2 regions of the Variovorax sp. Root434 genome follow, and region 2 is predicted to be linked to the other one. Evidence: predicted binding sites of a transcription regulator. Region 2 holds the regulator's gene; the other holds the start of a gene.
The links. The regulator LexA, encoded in region 2, represses DNA repair genes until DNA is damaged. The targets are predictions, from matches to a motif close to ACTGTATNNNNATACAGT.
Positions count from the first base shown of each region.

Region 1: recA (recombinase RecA) is a predicted target of LexA. The motif match lies at 2,419-2,436, and genes of this name have one in related genera.

Region 1 is NZ_LMEK01000012.1:784,120-791,752, reverse strand. Features, by position in the region: gene ASD05_RS14220 (sensor histidine kinase) at 1-1,079, opposite strand, end outside; gene ASD05_RS14215 (response regulator transcription factor) at 1,117-1,791, opposite strand; gene ASD05_RS14210 (MarR family winged helix-turn-helix transcriptional regulator) at 1,851-2,336, opposite strand; gene recA (recombinase RecA) at 2,483-3,589, shown strand; gene recX (recombination regulator RecX) at 3,632-4,090, shown strand; gene yiaA (inner membrane protein YiaA) at 4,121-4,558, opposite strand; gene ASD05_RS14190 (hypothetical protein) at 4,689-5,417, shown strand; gene argC (N-acetyl-gamma-glutamyl-phosphate reductase) at 5,434-6,357, opposite strand; gene sucC (ADP-forming succinate--CoA ligase subunit beta) at 6,563-7,633, shown strand, end outside.
Region 2 is NZ_LMEK01000012.1:547,067-554,699, forward strand. Features, by position in the region: gene ASD05_RS13090 (oxepin-CoA hydrolase, alternative type) at 1-202, opposite strand, end outside; gene ASD05_RS13095 (3-hydroxyacyl-CoA dehydrogenase) at 209-1,729, opposite strand; gene ASD05_RS13100 (MFS transporter) at 1,815-2,972, opposite strand; gene ASD05_RS13105 (D-2-hydroxyacid dehydrogenase family protein) at 2,969-3,976, opposite strand; gene ASD05_RS13110 (hypothetical protein) at 4,067-4,444, opposite strand; gene lexA (transcriptional repressor LexA) at 4,583-5,266, opposite strand; gene ASD05_RS13120 (asparaginase) at 5,340-6,305, shown strand; gene adk (adenylate kinase) at 6,342-6,998, opposite strand; gene kdsB (3-deoxy-manno-octulosonate cytidylyltransferase) at 7,132-7,633, opposite strand, start outside.

The DNA of each region.
Region 1 (7,633 bases), 240 kb from region 2:
TTGCCGTCGAACACCACGCCCGGCGCGCCGGCCTCGGCGCCGTCGTAGCCCAGGTCGATTCGCTTCTCGATCGCGCGCGGCACGGCCTCGCGCACCACCTCGATGGTGAGCCGCGCCAGGTCGCAGGGCTGGTGGTGCGCGTTGGCGCTGTTGCCCTCGGCGCGAGCCAGCGACAGCAGCTGGTTCACGGTGTGCGTGGCGCGCTTGCTCGCACGGCCGATCTGCTTGAGCGACTGCTTCAGCTCGTCGGCATTGGCGCCTTCGCGCTGCGCCAGGTCGGCCTGCATGCGCAGGCCCGCCAGCGGCGTTTTCAACTGATGCGCCGCGTCGGCCAGGAATCGCTTCTGCGTGCCGATCGAATCGTTGAGCTTGTCCAGCAGCTCGTTGACCGAGGACACCAGCGGCACCACTTCCTGCGGCACCGACGATTCGTCGAGCGGGCTCAGGTCGCCCGGGCGCCGCTCGCGGATGCGCGCCTCCACCACCGACAGCGGCTTGATGCCGCGCACCAGCGCCAGCCAGATCAGCAGCACCGCCAGCGGCAGGATCGCGAACTGCGGCAGCAGCACGCCCTTGATGATCTCGGCCGCGAGCACCGACTGCTTCTCGCGCGTCTCGGCCAGCTGCAGCAGCGAGGGCGGCACGTCCTCGGCGCCGCTGGCGATCCACAGGGAGGCCACGCGCACCGGCTTGCCGTGCACGTCGCTGTTGTGCAGGAACACCTGGCCGGGCGGCAGCGGCTCGTCGAGCCCGGGCAGCGGAATGTCGCGCTCGCCGCTCAGCAGCGTGTCGTGCCCGTCGAACAGCTGGTAGTACACGTGGCCGGTGTCGTCGGCCCGCAGGATCTCGCGCGCCGACTGCGACAGCACGAACTGCGTGTGCCCGTCCTTCACCGTCACCAGCTCGGCCAGGGCCTTCACGTTGTGTTCGAGCGCGCGGTCGAAGGGTGCGTTGGCAATGCCCTGCGCCACCAGCCACGTGACGCCGATGCTCACGGGCACCAGCAGCAGCAGCGGCGTGAGCATCCAGTCGAGGATCTCGCCGAACAGGGAGCGCTGCGCGCGCTGGAAAAGCTTCACTGGGCTCGCCCCGAGGCTTCGCGCTTGGCAAGGGGCATCAGGGCTGGATCTTCTCGAGGCAGTAGCCCAGCCCGCGTACCGTCGCAATGCGCACCGGACCCTTCTCGATCTTCTTGCGCAGGCGGTGGATGTAGACCTCGATGGCGTTGAGGCTCACCTCCTCGCCCCATTCGCACAGGCGGTCGACCAGCTGGTCCTTGCTCACCAGCCGGCCGGCGCGCTGCAGCAGCACTTCGAGCAGGCCGAGTTCGCGCGCCGACAGTTCGATCATCTTGCCGTCGATGGTCGCCACGCGGCCGGCCTGGTCGTAGACCAGCGGGCCGTGGCGGATCGTGTTGCTGGTGGTGCCCATGCCGCGCCGGGTGAGCGCGCGTACGCGCGCCTCGAGCTCCTGCAGGCTGAAGGGCTTGGCCATGTAGTCGTCGGCGCCGTGGTCCAGGCCTTTGACGCGTTCCTCCACGCTGTCGGCCGCCGTGAGCACCAGCACCGGCAGCTGCGAGCCGCGCGCGCGCAGGCGCTTGAGGATCTCGATGCCGTGCAGGTTGGGCAGCCCGAGATCGAGGATCAACAGGTCGAATTCGTCGTGCGTCATGAGGGCGGTGTCGGCCTGCGAGCCGTTCGCCACGTGGTCGACCGCCGCGCCCGAGGTGCGCAGGCTGCGCAGCAGGGCATCGGCCAGCACCTGGTCGTCTTCGGCAATCAGAATCCGCATATGCGCCACCTCCGGCTGTATCGGCGCCCCTGGGCGCGCGTTGGTCTCCGCCTTGGAGTCTAGCCCGCCGTATAGGCTTCGAGTCCGATGGTTACCACGGTGGCAATGTCGTTTCCCACGCTGCCGCGGAACTCGCCTTCGGCCTGCGTCACCGCACTGCGGAAGGCGTCGAGCCAGGCCAGGCCGTCGGCCGTGAACAGCACGCGCCGCGCCCGCGCGTCGAGCGGGTCGGGACCGCGCGTCACCAGCCCCCAGGCTTCGCACTGGTCGACCAGCGCGCCCATGGCCTGCTTGGTCATGCCGGCGCGCTCTGCCAGTTCGGTCAGGCGCGAGCCTTCGCGTGCCAGGTGGCGCGTGATGTGGATGTGCGCCGCGCTCACCTGCGCGCGCGCCGCGAGGTTCGACAGGGCCAGCGGCACGCCGACGTCATGCGCCATCAGCTCCAGCACGCGCTCGTCGAAGCGGCGCATCGCGTGGCCCAGCAGGCGGCCCAGGTGGGTCTGGCGCCAGGCGTCGGGATCGGTCGGGAACGCGGCTTCGGACATGGCGCCAAATGGTAAAGCAAACTGACCAAAAAATGGGTTTACTCGAATCCATGAGCCCCTACACTACTGTTCAAGCATCCAGCCTGTAATTAAAAGCAGATGGATTGAAACCCAACACAAACCGTTGATATTCAAGGAGTTTCCACATGGACGCAGTCGTCAAGGGCGCAAGCATCTCGGTCGCCAACAGTGAAAAGGCCAAGGCCCTCCAGGCCGCACTGGCCCAGATCGAAAAGCAGTTCGGCAAGGGCACGATCATGCGGCTCGGCGAAGGCGAGGCGCTCGAAGACATCCAGGTGGTCTCCACCGGCTCGCTGGGCCTGGACATCGCCCTGGGCGTCGGCGGCCTGCCGCGCGGCCGCGTCATCGAGATCTACGGCCCTGAATCGTCGGGCAAGACCACGCTCACGCTGCAGGTCATCGCTGCCATGCAAAAGCAGGCCGGCACCTGCGCCTTCGTCGACGCCGAGCACGCGCTCGACGTGCAGTACGCCCAGAAGCTGGGCGTGAACCTGTCCGACCTGCTCATCAGTCAACCCGACACCGGCGAACAGGCGCTCGAAATCGTCGACTCACTGGTGCGCTCGGGCGCTGTCGACCTGATCGTGGTCGACTCCGTCGCCGCGCTCACGCCCAAGGCCGAAATCGAAGGCGAAATGGGCGACTCGCTGCCCGGCCTGCAGGCCCGCCTGATGAGCCAGGCGCTGCGCAAGCTCACCGCCACCATCAAGAAGACCAACTGCATGGTCATCTTCATCAACCAGATCCGCATGAAGATCGGCGTGATGTTCGGCTCGCCCGAAACCACCACCGGCGGCAATGCGCTGAAGTTCTACGCCTCGGTGCGCCTGGACATCCGTCGCATCGGCACCATCAAGAAGGGCGACGAGGCCATTGGCAACGAAACCAAGGTGAAGGTGGTGAAGAACAAGGTGTCGCCGCCGTTCAAGACGGCCGAGTTCGACATCCTGTTCGGCGAGGGCATCAGCCGCGAGGGCGAGATCATCGACATGGGCGTCACGGCCAAGATCGTCGACAAGTCGGGCGCCTGGTACGCCTACAACGGCGAGAAGATCGGCCAGGGCCGAGACAATGCCCGCGAGTTCCTGCGCGAGAACCCCGAGCTGTCGCGCGAGATCGAGAACAAGGTGCGCGAATCGCTGGGCATCCCGCTGCTGGCCGCCGATGCCGGCGCCACGCCCGAGAAGCCGCAGAAGGCCGCGAAGGCGGACAAGGCCGACAAGGGCGAGTAAGTACAGGCGCGGCTCCCCGGGGGCCGCGCGAGCGACCCCCGCATGGCATTCAACGCCCCGTCCCTCAAAGGCCGCGCACTGCGCCTGCTGAGCCAGCGCGAACATTCGCGCGCGGAACTGGAGCGCAAGCTGGCCAGGCACGAAGAAGAGCCCGGCACGCTGGCGAAGGCGCTCGACGAACTGGCCGCTAAGGACTTCATCAGCGAGCCGCGCGTGGTGGCCTCGGTGCTGAACCAGCGCGCCGCCCGCTCGGGTGCGCTGCGGGTCAAGCAGGAACTGCAGGCCAAGGGCATCGCGCCCGAGGCCATTGCCGAAGCGGTGGCCGGGTTGCAAGACACGGAGGTCGAGCGCGCCACCGCCCTGTGGCGCCGCCGCTTCGACGCCCCGCCCGCCGATGCGAAGGAGCGGGCAAAGCAGATGCGGTTCCTGATGGCGCGGGGCTTTTCAGGTGCCGTCGTGTCGAAGGTGCTCAGGAGCGATTTCGATGAAACCGGCGAATGACGCTGCGCAACCTTCCCGAGGCAGGCTGAATCAGTTCGCTTCGGGCACTTCGTCGAGCGAGGGCGTCTCGCTCTTGTGCGCGGCGATGTCACGCACATTCTTCTGCACCGCGACCGCACCGAACAGGCTCAGCAGGAATGCCATGGCATAGAAGCCTTTCTCGCTGGCAGCCAGCGTGGCATTGAACAGGCCGACGGCGAGCAGGGCGACCGACAGCAGCAGCGAGATCCAGCACAGGCCGTAGTAGATGCCGGTCACGGTCGTGCCTTCGAGGCGGTCGCGCACGGTCTTCTGCAGCGACACGGCGGAGAACAGGCCGTACATCAGGATGGTGAAGTAGTAGCCCTTCTCGTTGAGCTGCATGGAGGCGTTCCACAGCCCGATCAGGTAGACGATGGCGCCGATGAGCAGTGCGGCCCAGGAAGCGGCAACGAATGCCGCGGTCGGCTTCTGGAATTTGACGGCCATGGAATCCTCCTCGTGTAGATGGGTGCGCGATTATGGTGTGGAGCGCCAATGGCATGATCCGCCGCGCGCCGGCAGCTCGCACTGCAACCCACAAGAAGGACCGGCCGTCAACTTTCGGAGGAGCTTTTCCATGTCACCTGAGCCCATCGGCCAGCCGTCTCTCGTTCGCACCGGCGCCAAGGCCGGCCTTTCCTTCGCCGGCTCCGTGATCAAGGGCAGTCTCCTCGGCCTGGTCCTGGGCGGCGGCGTTTTCTTCTTCTACCTGGGCCAACTGCACGGGCCGGGCAACACGGCGGCGCGTGCCGGTGGGGCTGGCGCCATCCTCGCGCTCGTCACCTCGCCGCCGCTGCTGGTGGCCGTTTTGCTGCTGCTGTTCGTGGCCGTTTACGCGATGCTCGGCGTGCAGCAGGGCCGCGCACGAGCGATGCAGCATCTGGTCGCGGCGCGTGGCGAGGCGGTGTCGCAGCGGCTCGGTGGCGCGATTGCCGGGCGCATCGAGGCGATGCCGCGTGCCCACGGCACCCTGCAGCGCGCAGCCGAATGGCTGTCGGTCGATGCCTTGAGCAAGCAGCTCGCGCCGGTGCTGGGTGAGGGCAGGGCGGTGCGTTCGGTGGTGAGCTTCGTGCTCGACCGGCTGCCGCTGAGCGAGATGCTCGCCGAGTGGCAGCAAAGCCGCGCCGAGCATGGCGAGCCGCCGGTGGGCGAGGGCGCTGAGCAGGACCCGGCCCTGCGTGCCTTGCTCACGCGCCGCATCCACGAGACGCTGCAGGACATGGCGACGCCCTCGCGCAAGCCGCTGTACATCGCGCTGGGCGCGCACGCGGCGCTGCTGGGCGTCGGGCTCTGGCTGGTGAACTGACGAGGAGGCGCGGCGCTCAGAGCGCCAGCATCAGCTTCAGGTTCTGCACCGCGGCGCCGCTGGCGCCCTTGCCGAGGTTGTCGAGGCGGGCGATCACCACGGCATGGCGGTGGTCTTCGTTCGGGAACACGCGGATCTCGAGCTCGTTGGTGTCATTGAGCGCCAACGCCTCGAGCTTGCCGTCCTCGGTGGGCGGCAGTACCTTCACGAATTTTTCGGGCGTGTTGCTGCGCGCGTAGTGCGCGGCCAGCGCGTCCTGCAGGTCGCCGGCCTTCGGCTTGCCCGGGAGCAGGTCGAGGTGCAGCGGCAGTTGCACCAGCATGCCCTGTTTGAAGTTGCCCACCGACGGGATGAAGACCGGCCGGCGGGTGAGGCCGGTGTAGGTCATGATTTCGGGGATGTGCTTGTGCTTCAGGCCCAGCGCGTAGGTCTCGAACAGCGGGGCTTCGCCCTTTTCGTAGGCCTCGATCATGGTCCGGCCGCCGCCCGAGTAGCCGCTCACCGAGGGCAGCGAGATCGGGAAATCGGCGGGCAGCAGGCCTGCGTCGACCAGCGGACGCACCATGGCGATGGCGCCGGTGGCGTAGCAGCCGGGGTTGCCGACGCGCTCGGCCTTGGCCACTGCCTGCCAGTGGCCTTCCACCAGTTCGGGAAAGCCGAACACCCAGCCCGGGGCGATGCGGTGCGCCGTGGAGGCGTCGATGATCTTGGGCTTCCTGCCGGGCAGCTGGTCGATCAGCGCGACCGACTCGCGCGCCGCGTCGTCGTGCAGGCACAGCACCACCAGGTCGACGCCGGCCATCAGGTCGCGCTTGGCGTTGGCGTCTTTTCGCAGCTCGGGTGCGATGCTCACGAGTTCGATCTGCGGCATCGCCTGGAGCCGTTCGCGAATCTGCAGGCCGGTGGTACCGGCTTCGCCGTCGATGAAAACCTTGGCCATGATGGAGTGTGCTCGGGTGGCTAGAAGAAAGTACGTATTGACCGCAAACCCGCGTACGGTATTGGTGCGGCGCACCATGATACAGTCCGCGGTTGTTCGCCGCCCCCAGCCGTCAGGCTGCCGTCGCCCGCGAGCAACAGAGCCAACGAAGCCTCAGACCCCAGATCTCCTGTTCTCAACCTCCTCCTTCCGAGAGACATCCCTCATGAAGATTCACGAGTACCAAGGCAAGGAAATCCTTGCCAAGTTCGGCGTGCCGGTGCCGCGCGGCATCCCGGCCTATACGGTCCAGGAGGCGGTGGAAGCCGCCCAGAAACTTGGAGGCCCGGTCTGGGTCGTCAAGGCCCAGATCCACGCGGGTGGCCGCGGCAAGGGCGGCGGCGTCAAGGTCGCCAAGTCCATCGAAGACGTCAAGAAGCTCGCCGGCGAAATCCTCGGCATGCAGCTCAAGACGCACCAGACCGGCCCCGAAGGCCAGAAGGTCCGCCGCCTCTACATCGAAGACGGCGCCGACATCAACAAGGAATACTACGTCTCGGCCGTGACCGACCGCGCCACCCAGAAGGTGGCGTTCATCGCTTCGAGCGAAGGCGGCATGGACATCGAGGAAGTGGCCCACTCCTCGCCCGAGAAGATCATCACCGTGTTCGCAGACCCCGAAAAGGGCCTGACCGACGAACAGGCCAAGCAGATCGCCGACGGCATCGGCATGCCCGCCGATTCGACCGCCCAGACGGTCGACATCCTCAAGAAGCTCTACACCTGCTACATGGAGACGGACGCTTCGCTGGTCGAGATCAACCCGCTCAACCGTGACAGCAAGGGCAAGGTCATGGCGCTGGACGCCAAGTTCAACTTCGACAGCAACGCGCTGTTCCGCCACCCTGAAATCGTGGCCCTGCGCGACCTCGACGAAGAAGACGCGGCCGAAGTCGAAGCCTCCAAGTTCGACCTCGCCTACATCAGCCTCGACGGCAACATCGGCTGCCTGGTGAACGGTGCCGGCCTGGCCATGGCCACCATGGACACCATCAAGCTGTTCGGCGGCGAGCCGGCCAACTTCCTGGACGTGGGCGGCGGCGCCACCCCCGAGAAGGTCACCGAAGCCTTCAAGATCATGCTGAAGAACAAGAACGTGGAAGCCATCCTCGTGAACATCTTCGGCGGCATCATGAAGTGCGACACCATCGCCACCGGCGTGATCGCAGCCTGCAAGGCCGTGAACCTGCAAGTGCCGCTGGTCGTGCGCATGAAGGGCACCAACGAAGTCGAAGGC
Region 2 (7,633 bases):
GCTGCAGCGAGCCGCCGGCGCAGAACCATGCGCCTTCGCCCACGATGACGACACTGCGGATCTCGGCGCTGTTCTCGGCGCCGTTGAGCGCCTCGATGCCCGCGGCATAGATTTCCGGGCCCAGTGCGTTGCGCTGGGTTGGGTTTGCGATCGTCAGCACCATGGTGCTGCCTTCGCTCGTGCTCTTGAGTTCGGCGGTCATGGTTGTCTATTCTTCTTCGTGCAGCAGGCTCAGGCCCAACGCGCCGCGGCGGCGCAGCCACGGGCTCGGGCGATAGCGCGGATCGCCGTACACCGTCTGCAGGTTGAACAGCACTTCGAGCATGTTGGTCGGACCGTAGAGATTGCCCATGGCGAGCGGGCCGCGCGGATAGCCGAGTCCCAGCTGCACCGCGGTCTCGAGGTCTGCCGGCGTGCACACGCGCTGCTGGCACATGTCGGTGGCGATGTTGACGATGGTGCCGATCACGCGTTGCGTGACGAAGCCGCCGCTGTCGCGGATCACGCTCACGGCCTTGCCGTCGCGCGCGAAGAGGGCGTGTGCCGCATCGCGGACGTCGCGGCGCGTCGCAGGGTTGGTGGCGATCACGCGGCGCTTGGTGGCGTCGTCGTCGATGAGCATGTCGATGCCGACGGTGCGCGTGGCGTCCAGGCGCTCGACCGCGGCGACCGTGGTCACGTCGAAGCCCAGCGGCGCAACCAGGATCAGCGACTGCGGCGCGGCCGCGGCGCCGCTGTCGATCTGCGCGCCCAGCGTGTTCACCAGGCGCAGCAGCTCGGCGCGGCGTGCTGCGCGCGGAGACACCCAGACCGAAGGCGTGCCCTCGACCACCGGCGCAGGGGCCTCGGGCGCCTGCTGCATCACGCCGTCGTTGTAGCGGTAGAAGCCTTCGTTGGTCTTGCGGCCCAGCGCGCCCGCAGCCAGTCGCTGCGCGGTGATCACGCTCGGTCGGAAGCGCGGCTCCTCGAAATACTGGTGGTAGATCGACTCCATCACCGGATGCGACACGTCGAGCGCCGTCAGGTCCAGCAGCTCGAACGGGCCCAGGCGAAAGCCCGCCTGGTCCTTGAGGATGCGGTCGATGGTCGCAAAGTCGGTCACGCCTTCGCCGACGATGCGCAGCGCCTCGGTGCCATAGCCGCGGCCCGCGTGGTTGACGATGAAGCCTGGCGTGTCCTGCGCCTGCACGGCGCTGTGGCCCATCTGCACCGCGTAGCCGGCCAGCTGCTTGCAGACATCGGGCGCGGTCTTGAAGCCCGCGACCACCTCGACCACCTTCATCAGCGGCACGGGGTTGAAAAAGTGGAAGCCCGCGAAGCGCTCCGGGTGCTTGAGGCCGGCGGCGATGGCCGTCACCGAGAGCGACGAGGTGTTGGTGACCAGCGTGGCGGTCTCGCTCACCGCGCCTTCGAGCTCGCGGAACAGCTTGCGCTTGACTTCGAGGTCTTCGATGACCGCTTCGATCACCAGGTCGCAGCCGGCCAGAGCCTGGATGCTGTCGACCGCCTTGACGCGGGCGATCTGGGCATCGCGCGTGGCGGCGTCGATCTTGTTCTTCTCGTGCAGCTTGTTCCATTGCGCAACGAGGGCTTCGCGGCCGCGCTCGGCGGCGCCTGCGAAACTGTCGAGCAGCAGCACTTCGCTGCCTGCCTGGGCGGCGATCTGTGCGATGCCGCGACCCATGGCGCCTGCGCCGATGACGCCGATTCGGGTGTAGTTCACTGTCATTTGCTGGAGGTTGATGCTGTCGAAGACTCTGATTTTGCAGCCCCGCGCGGGTGGGGCGTGACGGGTTTAACGCGGGGGCGCGCTTTCAGGCCGCGCGGCGGCTGCGATCGATGGCCACGCTGAGCGAGATGGCGACCAGCAGCAGGCCGAAACCGACCCAGCTCATCCATGCCCCGGCGTCGTTGGCAAGCAGCCAGCCGCCGACCGCGGCGCCCACGGCCTGCCCGGTATAGATGCCGGAGCTGTTGAGCGCCACGGAGCCTGGCGCGAGGGCCGGCGCCAGGCCCACCAGACGGGCCTGCTGGGCCGAGTTGGCGGAGAAGCAGCCCAACCCCCACGGAACGAGCACGACAGCCAGCCAGGCGAGCGTGGAGGCCAGCGGCCACAGCAGCAGGCTCGAGGCGATCAGCACGGTGGTGATCAGCACCATGCGCCCGGCGCCCACGCGGTCGATGAAGCGGCTGACCACCATGTTGCCGACCAGCCCGCAGGCGCCGAACAGCGCCCACATCACGCTCAGCGTGGTGGCATCCGCGCCGAAGCCCTGCTTGAGGACCGGGCCGAAATAACTGAACAGCACGAACTGGCCGGCCCCCTGCAGCGCCGTGACCGAAACGATGCCCATCAGCACCGGGCTGCGCAGCACGCGCGACCATGCTTCGGCGGTCAGCGCGGCGGGGCGGACGCCGTTCGGCAATGTGAGCCAGACCGCTGTCGCGCTTGCGACACTGAGCGCCGCAATGGCCAGGAAAGCCATGCGCCAGCCCAGGTGGCCGCCGATCAGCGCGCCGATGGGCAGGCCCAGCACCGAGGCCATGGACCAGCCCAGGAAGACGAAGGTGACGGCGCGTCCGCGCTGCTCCGGCGGCACCAGCATGCCGGCGCAGGCCGCGGCCTGGGGCGTGAAGATGGCTGGAGCGACCACCGTGAGCATGCGCACCGGCAGCAGGGCGCCGAAGCTCGGCATCAGAGCGCAGAGGATGTGGCCCGCGGCGTACCAGAGCAGGCTGAGCGCCAACAACTGGCGGCGGTCCCAGCCCGCGACCGCCGCGGCCAGCAGCGGTGCGCCGACGCACATCACAGCCGCTGCGGCCGTGATCAGCTGGCCCGCGGTGGCGGCCGTGACCGAAAGCGATGTGCTGATTTCATTGAGCGTGCCGGGCACCACCATCACGCCCGTGCCGATCACGAAATTGCCGGCGAGCAGCGCCCAGAGCGCACCCTGGGGCGCCGGCCGGTTCACCGGCGAACCTGCAGCGCGCCGGGATTCACGATGTTCGTCGGATTGCCGTTGATGTAGCTCACCACGTTGTCGAACGCCTGACCGAAGTAGCTCTCGTAGCTCTCCTGCTCGACATAGCCGATGTGCGGCGTACAGATGCAGTTCTCGAGCCGCAGCAGCGCATGGCCTTGCAGCGGCGGCTCGCTCTCGAACACGTCGATGGCGGCCAGCCCGGGGCGGCCGCGGTTGAGCGCGGCGAGCAGGGCGTCGGCTTCGACCAGTTCGGCGCGCGAAGTGTTGACGAACAGCGCCGTCGGCTTCATGCGCGAGAGATCTTCCAGCGTGATGAGGCCGTTGGTCTCTTCGTTGAGACGCAGATGCACCGACAGCACGTCGGCCGCGGCAAAGAACTCGTGGCGGTTCTGTGCGACCTGGAAGCCGTCGGAGCGGGCCTTGGCGCAACTGGCTTCACGGCCCCAGATCACGACCTGCATCCCGAAAGCCTGCCCATAGCGCGCCACCAGTTGGCCGATGCGGCCATAACCCCAGATGCACAGCGTCTTGCCCTTGAGCACCGAGCCGATCCCGAAGTTGGGCGGCATCGATGCCGACTTGAGCCCCGACTGCTGCCACGCGCCGTGCTTGAGGTTGCTGATGTACTGCGGCAGCCGGCGCATGGCGGCCATGATGAGCGCCCAGGTGAGCTCGGCAGGCGCTTGCGGCGAGCCCGAGCCCTCCGCAACCGCGACGCCACGTTCCGTGCAGGCAGTAACGTCGATGTGCCCGGCGACACGCCCCGTCTGCGAGATGAGCTTGAGCTTCGGCAGCTTTTCGATCAGCTGGCGCGAGATCTGGGTGCGCTCGCGGATCAGCACGATCACGTCGGCATCCTTGAGGCGAACCGAAAGCTGCCCGATGCCCTTCACCGTATTGGTATAGACCTTGGCCGCGTACGCGTCCAGCTTGGCGGCGCAGCGCAGTTTGCGCACGGCGTCCTGGTAATCGTCGAGGATCACAATGTTCATGGCGTGCCATTGTGCCTCGCAGCATTGGAATGTCGTGCCAGTGAACGTTTGGATACCCACCCCCGCAGCCGCTCGCAGGGGTGTTCGGGCTCAGTGCAGGCGGGTCGAACGAGGGGCCGCGGCCGTGGTTTCGGCGGTTTCGAGTGCGGCCAGCCGGTCGAGTTCGGCGCAGACATCGGCCATGCGGCCCGAGATCACGACGCGGTTGCTGCGCTGCTGGCCCATGCCGTCGACCACGCGAACCACGCGCAACGGACGCGCCGGCGTGGCGCTGGCTGCTGCGGGTGTTGCGCCGCCGCCGGCGCGGGCGGTGCAGGCAGGGCGCACCGCCACGTAGCGAAGTCCGGCCGAGGATTCGGCAGCGTCGAGGCGATCCCTGCGGCGAGGACGGTGTGCCGGCATCAGGCGGCTGGCCAGCGATTGCAGCGGCATCCAGAAATCAGCGATGGCGAGGAGGGCGATTCCCATGTGAACTCCAAAAAAGTATGAGGTTGAACACAGGCAGGATTTCTTGAATCGGCTGCGACAGGGTGATGGCGACTCTTCGCCATACGCCCGCCACCTGTTGCTGCCGGATGGGGTGCTGCGGAAAGCAGGCCGCAGGGCCTACATCAGCATGGTGTTGCGGATGAGCCCGACCGCGAGGCCTTCGATTTCGAAAGGCTCGCCGGGCTGGACGATGATGGTCGGGTAGTCGGGGTTCTCGGCGTGCAGTTCGATGACCTGCTTGTTGCGCTTCAGGCGCTTGACGGTCACTTCGTCGCCCAGGCGCGCAACCACGATCTGGCCGTTGCGCGCTTCCTTGGTGGCCTGCACCGCGAGCAGGTCGCCGTCCATGATGCCGGCGTCGCGCATCGACATGCCGCGCACCTTGAGCAGGTAGTCGGGCTGGCGCTGGAACAGCGTGTTCTCGACGTAGTAGGTCTGGTCGACGTGCTCCTGCGCGAGGATGGGCGAGCCGGCTGCGACGCGGCCGATGAGCGGCAATGCCAGCTGGGCCATGCCGGGCAGCGAGAGCGAGAACTGGCCGCCTTCGCGGTGGCGTGTTTCATTGAGCGAACGCAGGGCGTCGCCCTTGAGGCGGATGCCGCGCGAGGTGCCGCTCACGAGCTCGATGACGCCCTTTCGCGCCAGTGCCTGCAAATGCTCTTCGGCGGCGTTGGCCGACTTGAACCCGAGCTCGTTGGCGATTTCGGCGCGCGTGGGCGGCGCACCGGTGCGTGCGATGGCGCTCTGGATCAGGTCCAGGATCTGCTGCTGGCGGGCTGTAAGCTTCACGGCGAACTGCATATGTGGTTCCTTGCGGCACTGGCTAGATATCCAGTAGCTGTATTTTTAACCAGTTTTTAAAAGTTGACAAGCCATGGTCAATTCCTCTTCGCCTGAATCGCGCCGCCGTGTCGTGGTTTTGGGCACGGGCGGCACCATTGCCGGCCGGGCCGCCAGCAGCGGCGACAACATCGGCTACACCGCGGGACAGGTCGGCGTGGCCGACCTGTTGGGCGGCATCGAGGCGCCCGAAGGCGTGTTGCTGGAGGCGGAGCAGGTCGCGCAGCTCGACAGCAAGGACATGTCGTTCGCCATCTGGCAGCAACTGGCCCGGCGCTGTGCGCACTGGCTGGCGCAGGCCGACGTGGCGGGCGTGGTGATCACGCACGGCACCGACACGCTCGAAGAGACCGCGTTCTTCCTGCACTCGGTGCTGGCGCCTTCCAAGCCCGTGGTACTGACCTGCGCGATGCGCCCGGCGACCGCGCTGGCGCCCGACGGACCGCAGAACGTGCGTGACGCCATCAGCGTTGCCGCGACGCAGGGCGCGCGAGGCGTATCGGTGGTGTGCGCCGGCACGATCCACAGCGGCATTGACATCCAGAAGGTGCACACCTATCGGCCTGACGCCTTTGCTTCAGGCGACGCGGGGCCCGTCGGTTATGTCGAGGAAGGGGAGCTTCGCCTTGTCCGGTCGTGGCCGGAAGGCGCTGCATCACGCGCGTCGAAGATTTTTCTGGAGGCTGCGGTTCAGTGGCCCCGCGTCGAGATCATCGTGAGCCATGCCGGCGCCAGCGGTGCTGTGATCGATGCGCTGCTGCAGTCCGGCGGTGCCGATCCCGTGCGAGGACTGGTGCTTGCCGCCACTGGCAACGGCACCCTGCACCACGCCCTGGAAGCGGCCGCGCTCAAGGCACAGGACGCAGGCGTTGCGATCGTTCGCGCCACGCGTTGCGCCAACGGGCGCATCCTGCCGAAGGCCGGGGACGCGCTGCGCGATGCTGGCGCGCTGACGCCCGTGAAGGCGCGCATTGCGCTGATGCTGGAACTGCTGGGGTGAAAGCAAAACCGCCCCGTACAGGGGCGGTTGGGAGGATCAGCTGTTCAGGGCAGCCAGTGCACGTTGCGTGATCTCGTCCACCGTGCCCACGCCCTTGATGGCGCGGTATTTCGGGGCGGCGGCCGGGTCGGCCTCGGCCCAGGCCGAGTAGTAGTCGACCAGTGGACGCGTCTGCTGGCTATACACCTCGAGCCGTTTGCGCACGGTTTCTTCCTTGTCGTCCTCGCGCTGGATCAGTTCCTCGCCGGTCACGTCGTCCTTGCCTTCAACCTTGGGTGGATTGAACTTGACGTGATAGGTGCGGCCCGAGGCGGGGTGAGAGCGGCGGCCGCTCATGCGTTCGATGATGTCGCTGAAAGGCACGTCGATCTCGAGCACGTAGTCGAGCTTGACGCCCGCCGCCTTCATGGCATCGGCCTGGGGAATGGTGCGGGGGAAGCCGTCGAACAGGAAGCCGCTGGCGCAATCGGGTTGCGCAATGCGTTCCTTCACGAGATTGATGATCAGGTCATCGCTGACCAGTGCGCCGGCGTCCATCACGGCCTTGGCCTGCAGGCCGAGCGGCGTGCCGGCCTTGACGGCGGCGCGCAGCATGTCGCCGGTCGAGATTTGGGGAATGCTGTATTTCTGGCAGATGAAGGCCGCTTGCGTGCCTTTGCCCGCCCCGGGCGCGCCCAGCAAAATTAGTCTCATGGTTTCCTCGGACGGTTCTTGGATTTTGTGTCGCACCAAGCGTCGGCCCCAGGGCTGGGCTAGGCGGAGTTGCTTCGAGGATAGCACGCGTGCCCGCGAAGAATTTCCGCTGCCGGGCAGGCTGCAGAGCGTCTCAGGCGGGGGGCGCGGCGGCAAAGACGGCACGCACGCGCACCAGGTCTTCGGGCGTGTCGATGCCCGGTCCGGGGGCGACATGGCTCACATGCACCGCGATGCGATGGCCGTGCCATAGCGCGCGCAGCTGTTCGAGTGCTTCGGTTGCCTCGACAGGCGCCGGCGGCAGCGACGGAAACTTCCGCACGAAACCCGCGCGATAGCCGTAGATGCCGATGTGGCGCAGCGGGGCGGGCGTGGGCAGCACCGCGGGTGCCGCGCCGTTGGCGGAGCCGTCGCGCCACCACGGGATCGGTGCGCGGCTGAAGTACATGGCGTTGCCCTGCGTGTCGAGCACGGCCTTCACCACGTTGGGGTTCATGAAGTCGCCGATCGAGTCGATCTCGTGGGCCGCGGTGCTCATCGCTGCTTCCGCATGGGTGGCCAGCGTTGATGCCACGGCGTCGATCAGCGCAGGATCGATCAGTGGCTCGTCGCCCTGTACGTTGACAACGATGTCG